DNA from 4 places in the Paenibacillus sp. FSL R7-277 genome. Region 1 is predicted to be linked to each of the others. Evidence: riboswitches for the same ligand, from Rfam matches in the RefSeq annotation. Region 1 holds a riboswitch; each other region holds the start of a gene.
The links. Region 1 has a riboswitch for cyclic di-GMP ahead of C173_RS18870 (thiamine pyrophosphate-binding protein). Riboswitches for the same ligand answer to the same signal wherever they lie in the genome.
Positions count from the first base shown of each region.

Region 2: another riboswitch for cyclic di-GMP. It lies ahead of C173_RS34065 (anti-repressor SinI family protein); the one in region 1 lies ahead of C173_RS18870 (thiamine pyrophosphate-binding protein).
Region 3: another riboswitch for cyclic di-GMP. It lies ahead of C173_RS21205 (flagellar assembly protein A); the one in region 1 lies ahead of C173_RS18870 (thiamine pyrophosphate-binding protein).
Region 4: another riboswitch for cyclic di-GMP. It lies ahead of C173_RS03530 (fibronectin type III domain-containing protein); the one in region 1 lies ahead of C173_RS18870 (thiamine pyrophosphate-binding protein).

Region 1 is NZ_ASPX01000065.1:58,263-63,321, reverse strand. Features, by position in the region: gene C173_RS18880 (hypothetical protein) at 1-222, opposite strand, end outside; gene C173_RS18875 (carboxymuconolactone decarboxylase family protein) at 374-754, opposite strand; gene C173_RS18870 (thiamine pyrophosphate-binding protein) at 805-2,418, opposite strand; cyclic di-GMP riboswitch class I at 2,565-2,661, opposite strand; gene C173_RS18865 (methyl-accepting chemotaxis protein) at 3,163-4,413, opposite strand; gene C173_RS18860 (helix-turn-helix transcriptional regulator) at 4,487-5,059, opposite strand, start outside.
Region 2 is NZ_ASPX01000119.1:96,387-101,445, reverse strand. Features, by position in the region: gene C173_RS31295 (2-oxoglutarate dehydrogenase E1 component) at 1-1,811, opposite strand, end outside; cyclic di-GMP riboswitch class I at 2,306-2,409, shown strand; gene C173_RS34065 (anti-repressor SinI family protein) at 2,444-2,587, shown strand; gene C173_RS31290 (helix-turn-helix domain-containing protein) at 2,733-3,065, opposite strand; gene C173_RS31285 (TasA family protein) at 3,386-3,976, opposite strand; gene C173_RS31280 (TasA family protein) at 4,014-4,610, opposite strand; gene sipW (signal peptidase I SipW) at 4,710-5,059, opposite strand, start outside.
Region 3 is NZ_ASPX01000071.1:31,621-36,679, reverse strand. Features, by position in the region: gene C173_RS21215 (ABC transporter substrate-binding protein) at 1-752, opposite strand, end outside; gene biuH (biuret amidohydrolase) at 778-1,461, opposite strand; cyclic di-GMP riboswitch class I at 1,966-2,058, shown strand; gene C173_RS21205 (flagellar assembly protein A) at 2,136-3,785, shown strand; gene C173_RS21200 (aldo/keto reductase) at 3,816-4,790, shown strand; gene hcp (hydroxylamine reductase) at 4,888-5,059, opposite strand, start outside.
Region 4 is NZ_ASPX01000008.1:130,300-135,358, forward strand. Features, by position in the region: gene C173_RS03530 (fibronectin type III domain-containing protein) at 1-1,493, opposite strand, end outside; cyclic di-GMP riboswitch class I at 1,551-1,652, opposite strand; gene C173_RS03535 (MFS transporter) at 1,737-2,954, opposite strand; gene C173_RS03540 (hypothetical protein) at 3,036-3,581, opposite strand; gene C173_RS03545 (DUF350 domain-containing protein) at 3,712-4,131, opposite strand; gene C173_RS03550 (endonuclease MutS2) at 4,164-5,059, opposite strand, start outside.

The sequences.
Region 1 (5,059 bases):
GAACATGATGAAGCAGCCTTCAAGCAGCGGTACAACATCAGGAGCGGTTACATTCAGCTTGCGGCAGTCGATCTCTAGTGCATATTCAGCAGGGCTGATCGGGTTAATAGTCTGCTGGTAAGCCTGTATAGATTTGAGCCCGTCCTCGTTAGAGAAGGTTCCCTCCAGCTCAATATTGATTACTTTCTTCGCAGTATCTGTCTTCAAAATAAATTGTCCCATGTTGATCTCTCCCTAAGTGTAATTTCCAATACCTCCAAAACGTTATTCCTGCGACTCTATTCGACAAAACCGCAATTCGATTTGGGATATTTTGCCTTCATTATAACCAGATCATACTGAAACGTGCAATCAAAAGTCGAAATTTGTAGATTTATGAAGATTTTTCTTTGATCTCCTCCAGGGTATCCAGCAGCACATTAAAGGCCGAAATCACCCGGGGGGCACCGACGCAAGGGGTCAGATGCAGCAGCACGCCCTTGATCTGCTCGACGGTCATGCCAACGCGGAGCGCCATTACATAATGAACCCCCAGCTGTTCATATTGTCCCATCGTAATCAGCGACGAGATCACCGCGATCTCCTTCCAGTCAGAGCCAATCGTGGTCCGCTGAAAAATATCGCCATAGGCATTGCCCATGATATATTCGGCTAATTCCGGAAAATGCTCTTTGATCGGAGCCAGGGCCTTGGCCCCATAATCTCCTGAGAGATCAGTGAAATGATCGAGTCCGCTGTTCATGTTCTTGTTCACGATATGTCCTCCTGATAGTAGGTTAGAAAAGGTGTGCGGATACGGCTTCCTTACGTAAGATCCAGCGTGCGGTGGGCCGTAGGAGGCATTTCATCACGGTCAGTCAGCAGCTCAATGACAGCTGCCTTGTTAAGTGCCACAGCTTCGCGGATTGCGGCAGCGAACTCCTCCTGCGTCTCGCAGCGGAAGCCGGCTGCACCCAGCGATTCGGCGAATTTCACGGCATCCATCGGAACCTCGAAGATCGTACCGTCAATCCGGCCGGTCGTTTTCTCCATACCCTTAAGCGCCATATCCAGCTGCTTATTGTTCACCACAATGAAAATCACCGGAATGTCCTTGCAAACGGCTGTGTTTATTTCAGTTCCGAGCATCATAAAACAGCCGTCACCGGTAATGCAGAAGACAGTCTCTCCGGGAGAAGCCGTCTTGGCACCGATCGCCATGCCAATTGAATTGCCCATGCAAGCAAAGTAGGCATCGAATATGAAGCTGCCGGGCCTGCGGACATTGAACCATTTCACAGCATTGAACCCGTGGCTGCCGTCATCTACAAACACGCTGCTGTTGTAAGGAATCAGGTCGCTCATTGTGCTCATTACCGAAGCCAGAGAGAGCCCCGCCAGCACGGGCAACTCGTCATTGTAAGCATTGGAGATTGTGATTTCATGCTTGGTGACCGTAGAGGGGTCCAGCTTCTGAAGATACAGTGCCAGGTTATCCCTTAAGTCCCCGCCGACAGCGATGGTGGATGAGGACAGTATTTTGCCGACAAAGGTTGGATCTACATCGAACTGGATCAGCTGCGGCGGATGATTCTCCGGCTTCAGGTTGCAGATGGTCATGTCGCTCAGGCGGGAGCCCAGAACAATGAACAGGTCGCTGTTGTTCAGCAATTCATCGCCGTGCGAGGAGCCGCCAACGCCGACAGGACCGTGGTAGAGCGGGTGATCATAAGCTATTGCACCTTTGCCGCCTGGAGAGGTGACTACAGGAATGTTGAAGGTCTCAGCCAGCTGAACCAGTTCCTGATGGGCACCTGAGCGGTTGACGCCTTTACCGGCAATGATCAGCGGCCTAGCGGATTGATTAATCGCCGAGATGACCCGGTCATAGTTCTGATAACTGACTAGTCCCTCGCGTTCCGGCAGAACAATCCGGCATTCCGCGAGCCGCTCTGTCTGCACATCAAACGGAATGCAGAGATGGACCGGACCTTTTTGGTCACCGAGGGCGATGGATAGGGCATGGTTGAAAATCGTGCTGAAGTGATCGCCGCGTTCAACGAGCTTGCTGAAGAGGGTGGCCGGCCGGAACATATCTGCCAAATCAGCCAGGTAGGAAGTGGAATCCTGACATTGGGGAATGCCCAGCTCCTTGATGGACTGATGTCCGGTGATGAAGAGGACGGGAAGATTATTGGCCTTGGCATGCGCTGCTGCGGTGAGCAGATTCGTTCCGCCCGGACCGGAGGTGCCGAAGGCTACCCCGAGACTGCCGGTCTTCAGAGCATAACCGCCGGCGGCGAAGCCGGAGCTGGATTCGTGCCGGCCGGGGATGAACTCTATACCGTAGTCAACCATTTTCAAAGCGATGGGGCAAATAGACTTGCCTATGATTCCAAAAGAATGAGTGACTCCCAGATCGTGTAATGCTTCCGCCATATAATCTGCAACTGTCTTCAGAACATCCACCCCGCAAGTTGTTATTTGTATACGTCAGCAATAGAAAACCTGTACTCACCATTGGAGCACAGGTCTGTTGCACGAATCACCATAATCAAACGCGAAACCTAAGGCGTTCACAGTTTTTCAGCAACCTGGCTGTCATGATCCCACTTCAGAAATGAGACTGTAGATCCATGGCTTTGCGTCATTCCCTTTCGGTGAATTTTGCCGGTATGCGGTTATAAATGAATTTGTGGAGAATTTTCCTTTACAATATATTCCTTGCTCCGCTTTTGTCAATAACCCCTGTGAGAAGAAACTCGGAATTTGACGAATATTCAGGAGTGGAAATGGCTAAATATTTGGATTTTCAAACTTTTGAAAATGGTTGTCCCTGGAAGACTAAAGTCTTAAAATGCAAATGGCCGTTTAGGTTGATTAATGTGGGAAGTGAGCACAAAGCCTCATTACATTCCTGATTTACTGCAAAACATTAAGAATTCACTAGATATACAGCATTACAAATTTCAGTGATAGGACTTAAGTAATAGTGATGTAAGATGTTAGCTTATAGACAAGCTATGACAATAGAACGACTATAGTAAAGAAGTGCAAAGCACGGTTTTTACCCTTATGCACAATTTCAACAATTTGTGAATATTACATAACAATCTTTGTTTTGCCCAAAAAAAGAGACACCTCCCGCAGAAAATTCCGCAGGCGTGTCTCTTTGTGCTGAGGTTAAAATTTGAAAATATGAATCGTTTTTTGCAGGTTGAAGACCGCGGAGGTCATCTTCTCTGTCTCCTCAGCTACGGATTGAAGAGCATGAATCTGTTCGTTCATCGCTGCGGATACCTCTTCCGTCCCTGCGGCGGTCTCCTGGGTGATGGCTGAGATATTCTCGATCGCCCCGGAGATCTTGAGCGCGCTCTCCAGCATAAGGTCACTCTCTGCGGAAAAGGAGGCAATCTGCTCGGTTATGTATTGGACACTATGCACAATTTGAGCAAAAATGTTGGCTGTCTCCGTAATCATCTCATTCTGCACTTGGACTACCTCTTCATTGATGGCGATGTTATCGATAGCCTGCTTGATATCCGCTTCGATGCTGCGTACCAGACCGAACACCTCTTTGGTTGAAGCGGTGGATTCCTCGGCCAGCTTGCGGACCTCCTGGGCAACAACGGCGAACCCGCGGCCATGCTCGCCTGCACGGGCAGCTTCAATAGAAGCATTGAGCGACAGCAGGTTGGTCTGTTCAGCAATTTCGGTAATCGTCTTGGTAATCATCGTAATGCCTCGTGCGTTATGCGATAGGGCTTCGATAGTATCCGCCACCTTCTGGGTAGCCTGGATGTTCTTGCGCATGCCTTCGGCTTGGGTATCCACCGATTGCCGTCCCTGTTCTACCAATTCCAGCGTATGTACAGACCTTTTATTCATTTCCTTGGTGGAATTCGTATAATTGGAGACTTTGATTTCGATATCCTTGATCGATTCGGTCATATCAGCGATATCCACCGAGATTTCGTTAGCACCGAGGGCCAGTTCATTGGAGGAGGAGGCCACCTGCGCCATGACAAACTTCAGGTTCTGATTCTTGTCTTCAATCCCGCGGCTGGCGTCCATAACCTGACGGGTAATCTGTGAGGCATCGGTGAGGATTTTTTTGAGCTTGTCAATCATGGTGTTGAAGGAGCGGCTGATGTCGCCCATGGAGCCATTCTCATCGGCACGGCTGGTGAAGTCGCCTTTGGCAATCGTGTGCGTCACATTGGAGATATCCTCAAATGAAGATGTAAGCGTTCTCTCAATGAAGCGCGCAAGCGGGTAAGTCAGCGCTGCCAGGACGGCGACAAGAATAATGCCGATGAGCAGCCTGTCCATGAGGATTAGTGTGATTAAGACAGGGACAGCGAATAAAGCGGCAACCAGGTAACATCCGGTGACGATTTTTTGTTTCAACGGCAGCTTGTTCATCCAGTCCATAATGTAAAGTCCCCCTATAAATAATAATGTGTATTGTAATATTATAGGGGATACTAGTGCATTTGGTCTATTATTAAAAATCGTATAATGCTGCCGCTTCACGCAGAGCCGCAGCAACCGTATCCGCAAGCTCAGGCGGTGCCGTCACCTTGATACCCTGACCCAGGGACAGGATGATCCGGCACGCAGACTCCGGCGTGTTGAACTCGGCCTCGGCCCTGATCCAGCCCGGGGCCTCAGCAGGCTCCTGGTGCAACAGGGCGACGTATCGCTCCTTCTGCAGCTCCTTCATCGTTTGCTCTCTTACAAGAAGGCTGGAGGGGTACCTGGGCAAGGCAGACTTGAATGCGGCGGTGGAGGTCTCCCAGTACTCAGACAGGTGGAAATCCTCCGGCTGCTCAAAAGACTCATCTGTGACTTTGGCCTCAGTGATTCTGGAGACCCTGTAGGTCCGCAGCTCGCTGTGATGCCCCGCGACCAAGTACCAGACGCCGCGCTTGACTACCAGCCCCAGCGGTGCAACCAGCCGCTCTGCGGCGTCCTCCCCGCGCAGATAGGTGATGCTCACCTTGCGGTTTTCCCATAAGGCTCCCTGCAAAGCGGATAGGCAGGGATAGGTTTCCCCGGAGGGATGCCACCCGGCTCC
Region 2 (5,059 bases), on a different contig from region 1:
AGTGTCTCTGCCAGTGCCCAGTCTACCCGCTCTCCGTCATTCAGCGCATCCTTGCGGCGCTGCAGAATCCGTTCCAGCTTCGGATAGACCTTGAAGCCCGCCGGTACGCGCAGCAGCTCGCGGTTAATTTCCTGCAGACCGGCCAGAGGGAAGGCTGTCGGACGCTGCTGGGGACTGCTGTTATCCAGCGCGACGGCGGTTTTGGACTCCGCATTCTTCTGCTTGCCTTCCTTCATCTGATCGAAGGCCTGCTGGAGGACGCTCTCCGCCTCGGCAATCATGTTCTTAAGATCATCGGCTGTGATTACCTTCTCGCGCTCCAGGCGTTCTGCATAAGCACGGTACACAGTAGGGTGGTTCCGCACTTTGCCGTACACAATCGGCTGGGTCGTCTCGGGATCATCCATTTCATTATGTCCGTGGCGGCGGTAGCCGATCAGATCAATCAGGAAGTCCTTCTTGAACATATGGCGGTAAGCGCTGGCCAGACGGACTGCGGCAATGCAGGCTTCCGGGTCATCGGCATTGACATGCACGATTGGAATCTCATACCCTTTGGCCAGGTCGCTGGCATAATGGGTGGAGCGGGAATCCTCGCTCTCGGTGGTGAAGCCGATCCGGTTATTGACGATAATATGCACGGTACCGCCATTCTGATAACCCTGCAATTTGCCGATATTAAGCGTCTCAGCGACAATACCTTCGCCAGGGAAGGCTGCATCGCCGTGCATCAGCACAGCCATAGCCTTGCTTGTGTTCAGCTTAGGCAGTCCCGGAGCGTTGCGTTCTTCCTGTGCGGCGCGTGTGAAGCCCTCGACGACAGGATTGACGAATTCAAGATGGCTCGGGTTATTGGCCAGCGTGATCCGGGTACGTACGGTCTCGCCTTCGCGGACGGCACGGTCAGCCCCGAGATGGTACTTCACATCACCGCTCCAGCCGTAGGTCACACCCATGGAGCCTTCCGAAGGGAACAGCTCTTTGTTCGGCGAATGATGGAACTCTGAGAAAATAATATCATAAGGCTTGCCCAGAATATGAGCCAGCACATTAAGTCTTCCGCGGTGGGCCATACCCATCAGGATATGCTCAGCGCCGTCATGCGCGGCAGCCCGCACAATCTCATCCAGCATCGGCACAAGGGCATCATTGCCCTCCAGGCTGAAGCGCTTTTGGCCGACGAAGGTCTTGTGCAGGAAGGTCTCGAAATGCTCCACCTGAACCAGCCGCTTCAGCAGCTCTTTGCGTTCTGTATTATTCAGCGGGGCAGGGGAGGTCATCGATTCCGCCTGGCTGTTGAGCCAGCGCAGCTCGCGTTCATCATGCACATGCCCGAATTCATAAGCAATGGTCTGTGTATAGGCCTGGCGCATTCTGTGGACGGCATCCATCGCGGTATGCACATCCGCAGGGGCATTATCCCAGATCAGCGAAGCGGGCAGGGCATTAAGATCCTCGCGGGTAAGCTCGTAGGTCTCCAGCTCCAGCCATTTGGCCATCGGGTTCGTGCTGCGTTCCAGCGGGTCAATGTCTGCGGCCATATGGCCATATATTCGAATATTGGCGATCAGCTTCGAGGCCTTGACAGCCTTCTTGAGCCACTCGGCATCTGCTGATACGGCAGGCCTTGGAGCCCTCTCGGCATCGGGTGCCAGTGGAGGGGGGCCGGATACGGTGAAGAGATCGCGGTAATGCTGTTCAACAGAAGAGGGGTCCTTGACAAATTGCTCATATCTTTCTTGGATGTAGCCCAGGTTGGGGCCGTAGTATTTGCTCCATACTGTGTCGTTATAGGGCTCTTTGACTGCCATGAATAGGTCCTCCTAACGGATAAACTCCACGCGAGGCATCCAGTGTGCCACTTGGCGGAGCTGCAAATGTTTGCGGTTTCATTCTCATCCTATTGTGCTACTTTCCGGCGGGGTAATCAATTCATACTTTCGGTCAATCCGTTCGCAATTTGGCATGATTCATTACAGTATTCATACGGAACTATCATAAATAGAAAAACTCATATAACAGTCCGTCATCCATACAAATGGGTAATTGTCTCTATACGATGTTGCGTGGTGCGGTAAGGCGGGGCGGATGGGGTTCCCTTTAGTATATTTAAACTATTAGCTAGTGTTTGAACTTGGAACTGGAAATATTTATACAAGCCGCTGGCAATTTCAGCTAAGTTTCCTCACATTTTTTAATAAAAAAATTCCAGAAAACGACACACTAATCGCACATGATCTTGTATAATGTTATTGCGGAGAACGGTTTCATCGATTCTTGCCAGATCCTTTCATGATGGAAAGGGTCCAGTAAAAGGTAAACCTGCCGAAAGACAGGGGCACAAAGTCTCGGATCTAAAGTAGAAATACTACAAAGTAGCAATACTACTATGATGGCCGGACTGCCTGGGGACGCGAAAATTCTAGGAGGAGATTTCTTGGATATGTCCAACCAGGGGAATGACGAGCTGCAGGCAGTAGATCTGGATTTAGAATGGGTGCACTTGCTGATGTCTGCCAAGCAGGCGGGGATCGCGGCGGAGGATATCCGCCGGTTTCTAAGTGAGAAGGCGCTCCAGGCGATGTAAGGGCGGTCATCATTGTTCGGATACATACAGAAAAGGCACAGCGTCCGGTACGCTGTGCCTTTTCTGTATGCCGCTTGAAAGGCTGCCTTCGCCGAAGGCGGCCTCCCTGCCGTGCGGAGTCTTCCCTGTGGCATATAATGCTCGTCTAGTTGTCCTTTTGTTCCATGCGCCATTTCTGGTAATCGAGGAATTCCTTGAATTCGCGTTTGCTTATACCGGAGGCCATGGCCTCCTGAACAAGCCGGAACCATTCCCCGTCCAGAGCCTGTTCTTCCGTCTCTGCCAGTCCGCCATACAACAGTGCATGAATGGATACCTGAAGCGCGTCAGCGATTTTTTCGATGAATTGAATGGAGGGGTTGGATTGAATGTTCCGTTCCACATTACTGAGGTATGATTTCGCCACATCAGCCTTATCGGCAAGCTCGGATAACGAATAGCCCTTCTCCAGCCGGAGTTTGTGGATGCGGCTTCCCATAGTATCTGACACGATTACAACGCCCTCCGTACTTTTTTTGGTGAAAAATAAGAAGTGATATGCTTCGCGCTATACATTCTCCTTATCTTTCTCGTTGAAACGGTACCGCCCGTTCAAAGGCCGGCAAAGCCGTTTTCTCTTGTCAGTATAACAAAAATCCGCAAAACGGACAAAAATCCTTGAACCCGGCAGCGGGGAAAAAGAAACGGCATACCCGGCCCGGATGGGGGAGGATATGCCGTCTTGATGGATTGCTGAAAGCTGCCTTCCTAATAAAAGGACGGCAAAGCCATTTTCACTTGTATAGGCTGGCCCCTGATCTACTTGGCTTCTCCCACTCCTTGAAGAGCATCGAAGGTCCAGTTCAGAGCTAAGCCGTCACCCTGGAAAATGTTCTGATCGAGCGTGTTGTCTACGAATTCGAAGGCGATCTTGAAGGTCTTGGACCCGGCGGCGGCAATCCCTCCTGGCAGTACACCTGCTGCTACGAGATCGTAGCTGGGGGTGTTTTTTAGATCCTTCAGGGAGATCTCGGACAGCACATGACCGCTTAGTGAACCGCCGGTGTACGTATTATCCAGGAGCTTGACCTTGAAGTGGTCTCCGAGATCCTGGCCCGCGTTATCGCCCTTGGCATCGGTCACGGTGTAAGTGGTGGCAAGCTTGAGGAATTTGATATCCAGTGTGCCGTCATTGGACAAGGTGAAGGTGCGGACGGTGTAGTCTCCCGGCTTCAGATTCGTCAGCGCTACCGGAGTATTGAAGGAAGAGCCGAGCTTCAGCGTACCCGCTGCGAAGGTTGCCGTGCTGGTAGCTGTGGAGCTGAAGTAAGCGAAGGTGCCCCCGCCGATTAAAGACAAGCCCAGTGCTGCCGATGCTACGCCAAGACCCAATGTTTTTTTGATACCCATTATTTATTTCCTCCTCGAATGGTTTGTTTTTGTGGAATTATTTGAGCGTGCCTTTTTCCTGGTTGGCTTCAAAATTCAGAGTCAGTGCAAGCGTGTCGCCCTGATAATAGTTCTGCGGCTGGAGGGTCTCCTTGAAGGCGAACTGGATGGTCAGGTTATCCGAGGTGCCGGCTTTGATGCCGGACTTCTCTCCGCCTAAGATCGCTCCGAGAATTCCCCGGGCCACCAGATCGGGACTCTCCTGCTCCAGATCGGCCAGCGAGATGACCAGGAGCGGCGATTCCTTCTTATCCTTGTTCACGAGGAAGGTCACAATAATATCATCCTTGAAATTATGGGAGCCGTTGTCTCCCTGGGCGTCTGTAATGGCCGATGAGGTGCGCAGTACCACTTTGGGAATATTGAGCGTCCCGTCATTTTTGAGCTTGAAGTCCCGTAAGACGGTATCGCCCGGCTTGAGATTGCTGAGATTAACAATGACGGAGGGATCAGATTGTAATGATAGGGTTCCGTTGTTAAAAGAAGCTGAGGAAGTAGAAGTGCTGCTGAAGTAAGCGAAGGTGCCTCCGCCGACCAGGGTTAAGCCTAATGCTGCCGATACAACGCCGAGACCTAATGTTTTTTTGACGTTCATTTGTTCATCCCTCTCTTATGAGTCTGCTTTGTGCATAGCCGGTGCTTCCGGCAAGCTGTATTGTGGCTCCGCGTTTCGTAAACGGGAGAGGACAATTGATCATTGTACGAGATCAGTCAGAGTATCCGGCCCGCCGCTGCTGGCTGCGGATGACGGGGCATTCTTCTTTTCCAGTGCCGCAACGGCCTTCCAGGAAGAATACAGCGCGTAGAGAAGCAGGAGCAGTCCGGGAATAATCATCAGCACTACGCTTCCGGCTTTGGAGACTGCGAAGCTCATGGCATAGCCCACATAGGGGACGGTCACGCCGGTGTACTCACCTACCACATTCGTGGAACTGACGGCTGCGGTGTCGGCTGAATCATTATTGTCGCCCTTGGTGGTGTAGCTGGCTTCCCCCAGAGCACTGTTCAGCTCGGCAGCGACCACGCGGTGGGTAATCAGGATAT
Region 3 (5,059 bases), on a different contig from region 1:
GCCTGCACGAAGCTTGCGACCATCTCCGGGTCCTTCTTGATGATAGACTCCGTAGTGAACAAGGTATCAGCATAGAAATTGATGCCATAGTCGTTCGGGTCGATAATATTCACTTCCTTGCCCTGCTCCTCTACAGCCAGCACTTCATTAATGACATATCCGGGCCAGGCCTTGACCTGACCGGTTAACAGCGGACTCAGATCATATTTGACCGGCATCTCTTCGATTTGCGAAGGGTCGATACCCGCGCTTTTCTCCATGGCCCGGAAGGTCAGCTCTTCGTTGCCGCCCAGCTTAATGCCCACCTTTTGCCCGACCAGATCCTCCATCGTCTTGATCCCTGACTCTTTGAGCGTGAACATGACGAACGGGGTTTTGCGGTAGATCGCGGACAACGCTTTGACCGGGACGCCTTTCTCTCTGGCGATGACGATCTGGTCGGCACCGGTAACTCCGAACTCCTCACTGCCGGAAGCTACCATCTGCACAGCCGGGAAATCCGAGCCCCCCGGGCGGATCTCAACATCCAGCCCCGCTTCTTTATAGAAGCCTTTTTCCACTGCGGTATAAAAGCCGGCAAACTGCGCCTGGTGAATCCACTTCAGCCGGAGCACCACCTTTTTCAGCTCGCCCGAGCCTTCCGCTCCCTGGCCTTCAGCCTTCCCGGCTTCCGTATTGTTACCGCAGGCGGTCAGGAGCAGCATTAGCGAGGTTAACAGCATCAGCGCTTTTGTTCTGGACTTGTTCCACATGGTTATTCCCCCGTTTATGAATGATTTAGTATTGCTCCAGCGCCTTCAGCACCGCTTGTGAATCACTTACACTGCCGAACACTCCGCCCTGCATTTGAACCATACTCAGCGCCGCCAGGTGATTCGCTTCATCCGTCGCTCCTGTACAATCTGCAAGGATCAGACACTCGTACCCGCGGTCATTGGCTTCCCGCATCGTGGTGTGTACACAGACATCGGTAGTAATACCGGTCAGAATCAGATGGGTAATTCCTTTATTCTTCAGGATCAGGTCCAGGTCTGTTGCGTAAAAGCTCCCTTTGCCCGGCTTGTCTATAATGTACTCTCCGTGGGCAGGCGCCAGCTCATCAATGATCTGCCAGCCGCGCTCCCCCCGCACGAGGATTCGTCCCGCCGGTCCTTCGGAGCCGATCTCGGCCCCGATCTGGCGGCTGCGCCACCGCTTGTTCGCCGGCAGATCCGACAGATCCGGCTTATGCCCCTCGCGGGTATGGATCACGGTGAAGCCTTCGATGTCCCGGATACGGGCCAGCAGCCGCTGAATGGGCTGGATCGCCCTCGCTGTTAATGAGAGGTCATAACCCATTCTCTCGACGTAACCGCCCTTGCCGCAAAAATCCGTCTGCATGTCGATAATCATCAGCGCTGTCTTCGCCGGGTCCACAGCCCCGTCATAAGGCCAGATGTAAGGTGTTGCTGCAATCTGCATGGTTTATGCTCCTCTCCTGATGTCGCTATCTCTATTAATGTTATATTAGTTAACATTAATTCGCGTTTCCTTGGTATGAGTTAGATTATATTACAATGAATTTGCGATGTCTTCGGTTTTATTACGAAATAATACACTGAATGTTTGTGTTTATTTACACAGTTAACATATACATAACATTAACACTCGCAAAATCGCTTATCAAAAAAGAACACTCCGATTCTTACCAAGCCCAGGGTGTCCCAACAGTTGAATGCTCATACTTTCCTCCCCCTGCCTCTTCCATAAGCTGTAAGCGCTGGGAAACCAGTTTTTTTGTCGAAATAGAGCTGCATATTTCGAGTTTTTTGATAAATAGGCATAATATAGTTGAAAAATAGCTCTTTAAGTACTAGAATTAAGCTTGTTTGCAGAAGTTAATGACGCGTAAGAACTATTTATGACTCTTTTTGTCGATTACAGTCGACCATAACTCCCACCTCTACAGGATGTATATCATTGATCTATTTCTAAAGGCAAACTTCCCGAAAGGGCAGGACGCAAAGCTATGGGCCTAAGAACGCCGGAATCTGCGTTTACGGTTGCCAGGCTGCCAATAGAGACCACTTAAGCCAGCTATTCAGGAGGGAAAGCCTCCCAGGCTTGATGATGTTCTTTTTCTGTACGAATTGCCATTGATCATACGAAAAAGTGAGGTTACAACCATGCCGCAGCAGGATATCGAACCAAGCCGATATGAATTCGTAGAGTCCCTGATGCTCGAACGTAAAGGTCTCCTGGATTCATTCTCTGTGGAGGGCCGAGCTTCTGACGGGACAACTGGAGATAAGAATGGAATTATCCTCGTGCAGGACAACCAGATATTCATTACTCCCCCGCTCCCCGGAGGTGCTCCCGCCCGCATTTCTGCGGTCCACCCTGTTGTCCTGAAGATCAACTGGAAGACCGTTACAGAGCCGACCGAGGTGACCAGGGCGGATTATATCACTTGGGAGATCTGTGAGAAGCCGCAATATGAAATTACCGTATCGCCTGACAAGCTCAAGGTCCACTTCACTTTATACCGTGCAGAGAAGTACGCCTGGAATCTGGTCAACTGCCCCGCCGCCTTCGAAGCGGTCGTCCGTGCCCAGCCCAATCCGGCGATGCTGCTGTCCACGCTCACCATAGAACAGATTATCGCCTCACTGGACAACCGTTTTATTCTGCGCAACCTGAACATTCCCGCCCTGTACGCGGAGCTTACGAACCCTACATATCTCCCCGTATGCATCGCTGAAGGCAGAGCCCCGCTGCCCGGCAAGGAAGCCCGGCTGGAATTCCTGCTGCCTGAGCATACACTGGAGGGGAACCGGATGCTTCAGGGACAGGGAGCCCGGGGTCAGAAGCCTGCGGAACCCTTGGAGTATCTCCGTTTCCCGGGAGCCCCCTTTGCCTTTGCAGGCGAAGTCTTCGCCCGCAAGCTGCCGCCGGAAGAAGGCATTCCCGGCCTCGACACAGACGGAAGGGTCCTGCCCCCTCCCCCGCCGCAGGATATCTACTTTGCTGCCGGTAATCATGCCAAGCTCCTTCCCTGTGGCAATATCGTAGCCCGGCACACCGGCAGGCCCCGTATCTGCGGAGGAAGCGGCAGCGTCCGGATATGTGACTTCCCTCCGGTCAGTCTTCTGGCCAGAGAGATGACAGATCCTGCGGGCGATGTTATGTTCGCAGGTGACATCATTGTACCGGGAGATCTGGAAGGACCTGTACGAATTGAAGCCCTCGGGAATGTGTACGTCTATGGCGATATCCGCCAATCTACAATTATAGCCACCGGCAGTATTTACGTTAGCGGCCAGGTCACCGGCAGCGGCCTGTACGCCGGACACGCCGGGGTAATGCAGCATCGTCTGCACAGCCTCGCATGCCTGCTGCGGACAGAGACGGACGGACTGCTTGAGGCAGCGCGCCAGCTGGCCAAGAATGTGGAATCCCGCCAGCAATCCGTGAATTACGGCCTGGTAGTCATGCTGCTGCTGGAGGATAAATACAGCCACTTGGGCAGCCTGATCCGTGATCTTCAGGCTGCGCTAAGCCGTATGAACGGGGCGTTCGGCTCCGGCACGGACCAGCTCTGGCAGATGCTTGAGGTATTCGCCCATCCGGGACAATTCACCGGGTACATCACGGACAGTGTCCTAAGCCGCTTCTCCAGGCTGCTGCTTAAGCTGGGTGAGGAGATTGAGCTGCTCCAGGAGGAGCATGCGGTGATTAATCTCGCCCGGTCACAGGACAGCCGCCTGGAGTCCGGCGGCAAGCTGCTTGTGCGTGATTCCTGCTAAGACTACTACTATATAAGGAGAAGTGAGAGCGTGCGATATAACCGTCTGGGCAATAGCGGCCTGCAGGTGTCCGCCCTGGGTCTTGGAACCAATTCCTTCGGCAAACGGGCAGATCAGGAAACCTCGGTCCGCATTCTGCACACCGCTATGGATCAGGGCATCAATTTCATCGATACCGCCAATATCTATGCCGGATCTGAATCGGAGCGGATCATCGGCCTTGCGCTTGAAGGCAAACGCCATAACGCAGTGCTGGCGACCAAAGCCGGATTGCCGAAGCATGAGGGACCCGGCGGCAGCGGCTCTTCGCGCCATCATCTGATGCAGGAGCTGGAGGGCAGCCTGCGCCGGCTGAAGACCGACTATGTGGATCTGTATCAGATTCACACCTTCGATCCCTACACACCGCTGGAGGAAACGCTGCGTACGCTGGATGATCTGATCTCCGCAGGCAAGGTGCGCTATATCGGAGCCTCCAATTATGCCGCCTGGGAGTTGATGAAGGCGCTTGGAATCAGCGAAGCCCGTAACTGGGCGAAATACATCTCTATCCAGTGCAGCTATTCGCTGGCTGACCGCACGCCCGAAGCGGAGCTGCTTCCGCTCTGCCTGGATCAGGGTCTGGGCATCATCCCGTACTTCCCTCTGGCGGGCGGCATTCTTACCGGCAAATATACTGGCAGCAGCAAGGTCCCTGCCGGCTCCAGAGCAGAGACCGATCCGAACTTCCGCCGCTTCCTTACCCCGGAGCGCATCTCGCTCGGGGAGCAGGTTCAGGCCATTGCGGAGCGACTGGGCACCTCACCTGCAGCTCTATCCCTGGCTTGGCTGATGAACCGGCCCGCCGTCTCCACGGTGATTGTCGGTGCAACTACAGTAGAGCAGGTACAACATAATCTGCAGAGTCTCTCCGCTTCAACGGATGCGGGAATACTTGAGCAGCTTGACCAGGCCAGCGCCGCCTTCCGCACCAGCGAGCCGTTTGCAGTCTACCGGCTGCCGTAAGCGCTGACGGTGACGTTCATATTCATATACAAAAGCGAGCCCCCTTATACGGAGACTCGCTTTTGTGTATTTTGGCTAATGCTGAAGCTGTATTGTATTATACCGCAGCAATAAACCGCTCCATGTCTTCCTGTACGGTAGTAATACCGCCGATACCGAAGGTATCTACCAGAACCTTAGCTACATTAGGCGACAGGAAGGCCGGAAGTGTAGGACCCAGGTGAATGTTCTTCACGCCCAGATGCAGCAGCGCCAGCAGTACAATCACC
Region 4 (5,059 bases), on a different contig from region 1:
GCCTTCTTGCCCGTAAAATCATTATTACTGTAATACTCAGCCTTAAGGCCCGACAGAACATACTTCAACAATGTACGTCCTGCTTGCTCATTCCCCGTGTGTATTACAGGTCTTTGATTCGAGATGACATTACCGCCTACTGCAAATAATCCGCCTGTATTGATATTCAAGTGATTATTTACACTGACGTTGTCCCGGACAAACAGGTCTCCTTGGGCTACATTTAGTTCTGCCCTTGAATTATTGGAAACCACTTCTCCTACAGACATTTCTTCGTCTACATTCATAGTTACCATAGTGTTGATGTTCATATTGCCTTGTACTACTATCCGTTTCGCGGATAGATCGAGAGAGCCATTGTTATAAACCAAAGAACCTGCAAACAATTCATTATCTACATGTACATTGGAGTTATTATTCAAATGCACAGTCCCCTGTACCCATAGGTTACCAAGATTCTCATCTGGTGCAGGGTTGATAACATTAACATCCAACTCAGTATTTGCATTTAATCCTCCACGGAGGATTAACGATCCGTACACCGTTATATTCAAATTCCGGTTCGTATTCATGCCATCTACGATTAAAATGACAGGCTGTTCTGCACTTCCAAACGTAACGCTTGATTCTAAATTCAGTTGTCCTACTGCAATAATGGCAGGCTTGTTGCTGCTGGAGCGGATAGAGCTTTGAATAGCTTCAATATCAGCATTTCTTAGTTCCACTGCATTTTTGCTAATATGCTGTATTTGTTGTTCAATAGATTCTATTTGTTCGCGGATATGCCGAGAGATTTCTCCTTGCAGGCCATTAACGTGAATAAAAGGCGGAGCGTTATGTATGTTAGTCATACTTCCAGATAGAAGTACTTTGTCTCCTGCAACCTTATTGGGTTCAAAAGGCAAACGGATTTGAGGCGGTATCAACGTGGGAGTGTATGTATTAACCAATGAGATATCTATGCTATTTAGAGCAGTCTCAATTCCAGGAGCATTGATTTGACTTAAAGTTAGTCTTCCATCTTCGACAGCAACCTTCTTCTTGATCGTTCTATGCTGCCCTGCTTCAAGAGTGAGTCCCTCCATAACTTTGATATTCTCAACAGTTAGGGAATTATTGCTGCTATAAACAGAGTCACCTACGGTTACTGAGACTTCATAAGTACCATTGTCTAGCGCTATTTCCCACTTTCCATCCGGATGGATTCGTGTCAGGCTGCTTATGCCGGAGTTGTCGTATGTATCTCTTGAGACTGTTGCATCGGTATGATCCATGTTCCAGCCGTAAGAGTATTGGTTTTTGACACTAAAAACGGCTCCGGAATCTGCAAGCTCTCCGTCCTGTACGGGAGTTTGTTCGGGCTGAAACCGGATTTTGAGCATACTGTACTGCGCGGAAATCTTCATCCCTGAGAATTCCACGAAAGGTGAGAGAAGTTGAGCCAGAATGATAAAACACAGTACCTTGCATATGAAGCTTTTGCTATTTGTCATAAAAGACCTCCGCTCAATTACAATTCCTTTAAAAAAGGGCGCAAAAAAACCACCGGAAAGAGCGGCCCGGCTGCCATTCACAGATGGGGATTTCCCGCCCTGTGGTAAGGCCCGTGGCTTTGCGTCCCTGACTTTCGTACAGGTTTGCCTTTTTAGTTCTAATGGTTACATTCATGCAAAATCATTTCGATTCACTTCAATTACAATCTGTACTTACCTTGGCAATAATACCCTATATTTGAATCATATAATATTGTTATTTCTGTGAACATTTGAACTGAGCAACCCCCGCACCACCACCCAACTCCCAATCGGCGCAACGCCCAATCCCAGCATGAGCAGAGTTAGAGTCCGCGGGGACTGGTCCAGGGACAGCACGGCGATGAAGATCAGCAGGCCGAGGAGGCGGCCGCTCATCAGGCTAAGCTCCCTGAGCACTACCAGCTCCACGCGTTTGCCGGCGCTCTCCTCGGACACTCCCATCAGGTCGAAGCTGGTGGACAGCATCGGCAGCATGTAGAGCGGCAGACAGAGTGAGGTCCCGATTCCCATGATTAGGAGGGTGGTAAAGTTCACCTTCCACAGCAGCGGAAGAAGGAAGGCGATGAGCAGCAGGCTGCCTGCCAGCATACCGCCGAGGCGGGCGCGGGGCTTGAACCATCTGCCGGCCGCATAATAACTGATCAGCGAGACGGCTGAAGTCAGCAGGGCGAACTGTCCCAGCTTGCTCTCCTCCTGTGCTGCAATGTAGACGAGCAGACCGATCAGGAAGGAGAATACGCCTTCCCGGATGCCCTGAAATACTAGCGCCGCCGCAACTGGCCGCCAAGGACTGCGCCTGCGGGTAAGCTCGCGCCAGGGCTCCAGCCAGAGATAGGCTTCGCCGCGCGGCCGCTTGCGCAGGCCGAAGCTAAGCACAGCAGCTACCCCATAGATACAAAGCGACAGTATGAATACCATACGGTAACCTTGTCCGCCTTGCCAGCGGGAGATCATCCAGCCGGAGACCCAGGGTCCGGCTATTCCCGTCAGGGAACCCAGCAGGCCCATCCACCCGTTATAGAAATCGCGGTTCTTGGCATCGGTAATCTCGAAGAAAACAATATTGAACGCCAGCCAGTACAGCCCGATGGATAGCCCTAGGACCCCGCCCAGCGGCCAAATGTAATGAATCGCGTCGCCCCGCAAACACAGCACCAGCAAATAAAAAAAGCCCGATACGGCAATTCCCAGCCGCAGGGCATTCATTTTGTTATGTTCTTTCACCCACTTGCCGCCCAGCCAAAAGCTGAGACCCACGGCAAGCTGCTGGGCCACGGTGAACCAGCCGATCATGGCGAAGTTCTGCCGGCTTTTCCACAGATATACGTTGAGGAACGTTCCTGCAAGCACTGTAGCCAGAAGGTATAGCCCACCTACAGCCAGCAGCAGCGCCGCCTGTCCCCGTTCTGAACCTCTCATGCTTAGCCCTCCCTGCTCGTCCTAAGACACATCATCTATTACTAACATGTCCAGACAGCAGGGAAAGCATGAATCCGATCTTTATTCGGCTGAGGTGCTGAGATTGCGGACAAGCTGGATGCGGTCTTCCTGCGCCAGGCTGTGCTGCACATGGAAGCAGGAAGGACAGACGTACAGATTCAGCGCAAAAGGAGGCTTCAGCACAGCTGCGCCGCCTAGCGCTTCCGGCGTTGCCGGAGTGAACCCGTCCACCTGCTGCGTACCGGAGTGAAGCATCAGCTCATGGCATTGCGGACATTCCGGAGCTTCCAGCTGGGCAGCCAGCAAGCCTGAGACCTTGTCCTCATAACGCTTCAGATCATAGTCGTCACCGAACTGACCCAGCGTACCCCATACAGGCACCACGCTATCCTTGTCGTCGTCATCCCACAAATTATCGTCGCTGATCTCTTCCACTCCGGAAGCTTCCTGCGTATCCGGCTCTTCATCCTCCAGATCCTCTGCACCTATCGTCACTGTGCGGTAGCCGCTAAGCTCGTTATTGCAATGAGGACAGGTATCCTCGGGGCCAAACTCCTCATCCCATACAATCTCGGTATGGCACCATGGGCAAACTGTTGTCTCCATCAGTATAATCTCCTTCGCTTACTCACATTCGGTTCAATTCACCGTTAAATATATAATGCCGGCCGCTATAAAAGCCAGGGCTGAAAAAAACAGAATCCGAATCAGCAGCTTCATCTCCCTGCCCCCTAATTCAGAATATGGCCGCGCCGATAACATAGGACAAGGATATGGAGAGCAGCATGGCTGTCAGTCCTACGGCCCGGTTATCTGCGGCAATCTCTTCATCAATTGAAAAGACCGGAGTAAAAAACTCGAACAGGAAGTAAGCCAGCAGCAGCAGCAAAAAGCCTACAACCGACCATTTCATCGTCTCATAGATGGATGCCCCCGCTTCAATGCTGAAGCGTAAGATGTTGCAGATTCCGAAGATTTTGCCTCCGGTTGCCATGGCTACGGCCACATTCCCCTTGCGGATCTCTTCCCAGCAGTTGTATTTCGTCACCATTTCGAAGAAGGACAGGAATACGACCAGCCCCAATATGGCGACAGTGAAGTAGCCTAGCAGCGCCCCCAGCGGATGTTCCAGCAAAAGATCAATATTATCCTGCACACTTTTCCCTCTTCCCTGCCGGACTATGGGCGCTACTCCAGTTCAGCTACCGTCACACCCGCGCCGCCTTCATTGTAGTTCCCGAGCCGATAGCTTTTGACATGCTTGTGCTTGCGGAGGTATTCCTGTATTCCTGTCCGCAGGACCCCCGTCCCCTTGCCGTGGATAATGGAGATCTGCCCCAGATTGCCGAGAAAAGCTTCGTCGATGAAGCGGTCGGTCTCCATAATGGCTTCCTCCAGGTTCGCACCGCGCAGATCAAGCTCATTACGGATATTCTCATCGCGTGTACGCTTGACCGTTGTGGCCCTGCGCAGAGCCGGCGGAGGAGCATCCGGGGCGGAGGCCAGGAATTCCAGATCACTCAGATTAACCTTCATCTTCATGATGCCGAACTGTACCACCGCTTCCTTGGTACCACTCAGCTCAACCACAAGGCCCTTCTGATTCACATTCGCTACCTTCACTTCATCCCCTGGCTGAATCTTGCGCGGCGCCTTGACCGCGCTGCGCGGCACAGCCTTCTTGCGTGGCGCAGGCTCTGCTTCATCCAGCCGGCGGCGCGCTTCAATCAGCTTATGCTCCTTGACGGATGCGCCTTCCTCCAGCGCCAGGCGGCGGAGGTCACTGATAATCTCCTCGGCTTCCTTGCGCGCCTTGGCCAGAAGTTCGCTGGCATCCTTCTCTGCCTTCTCAAGGCGTTTGTCGCGTGAGCCCTCCAGCTTCTCCAGCTCCTGCTGCTGCCGCTTACGGAACTCCTCCGCTTCACGGCGAATCTCTTCCGCCCGTATGCGTTCGTTCTCTGCGGTAAGGCGGTTCTCCTCAAGGGATGCAATCATATGCTCAACACGCATATCTTCTTCCTTCACTTCGCCGCGCGCATGCTCAAGGATTGCATTTGGCATCCCGAGGCGTTCAGCGATGGCGA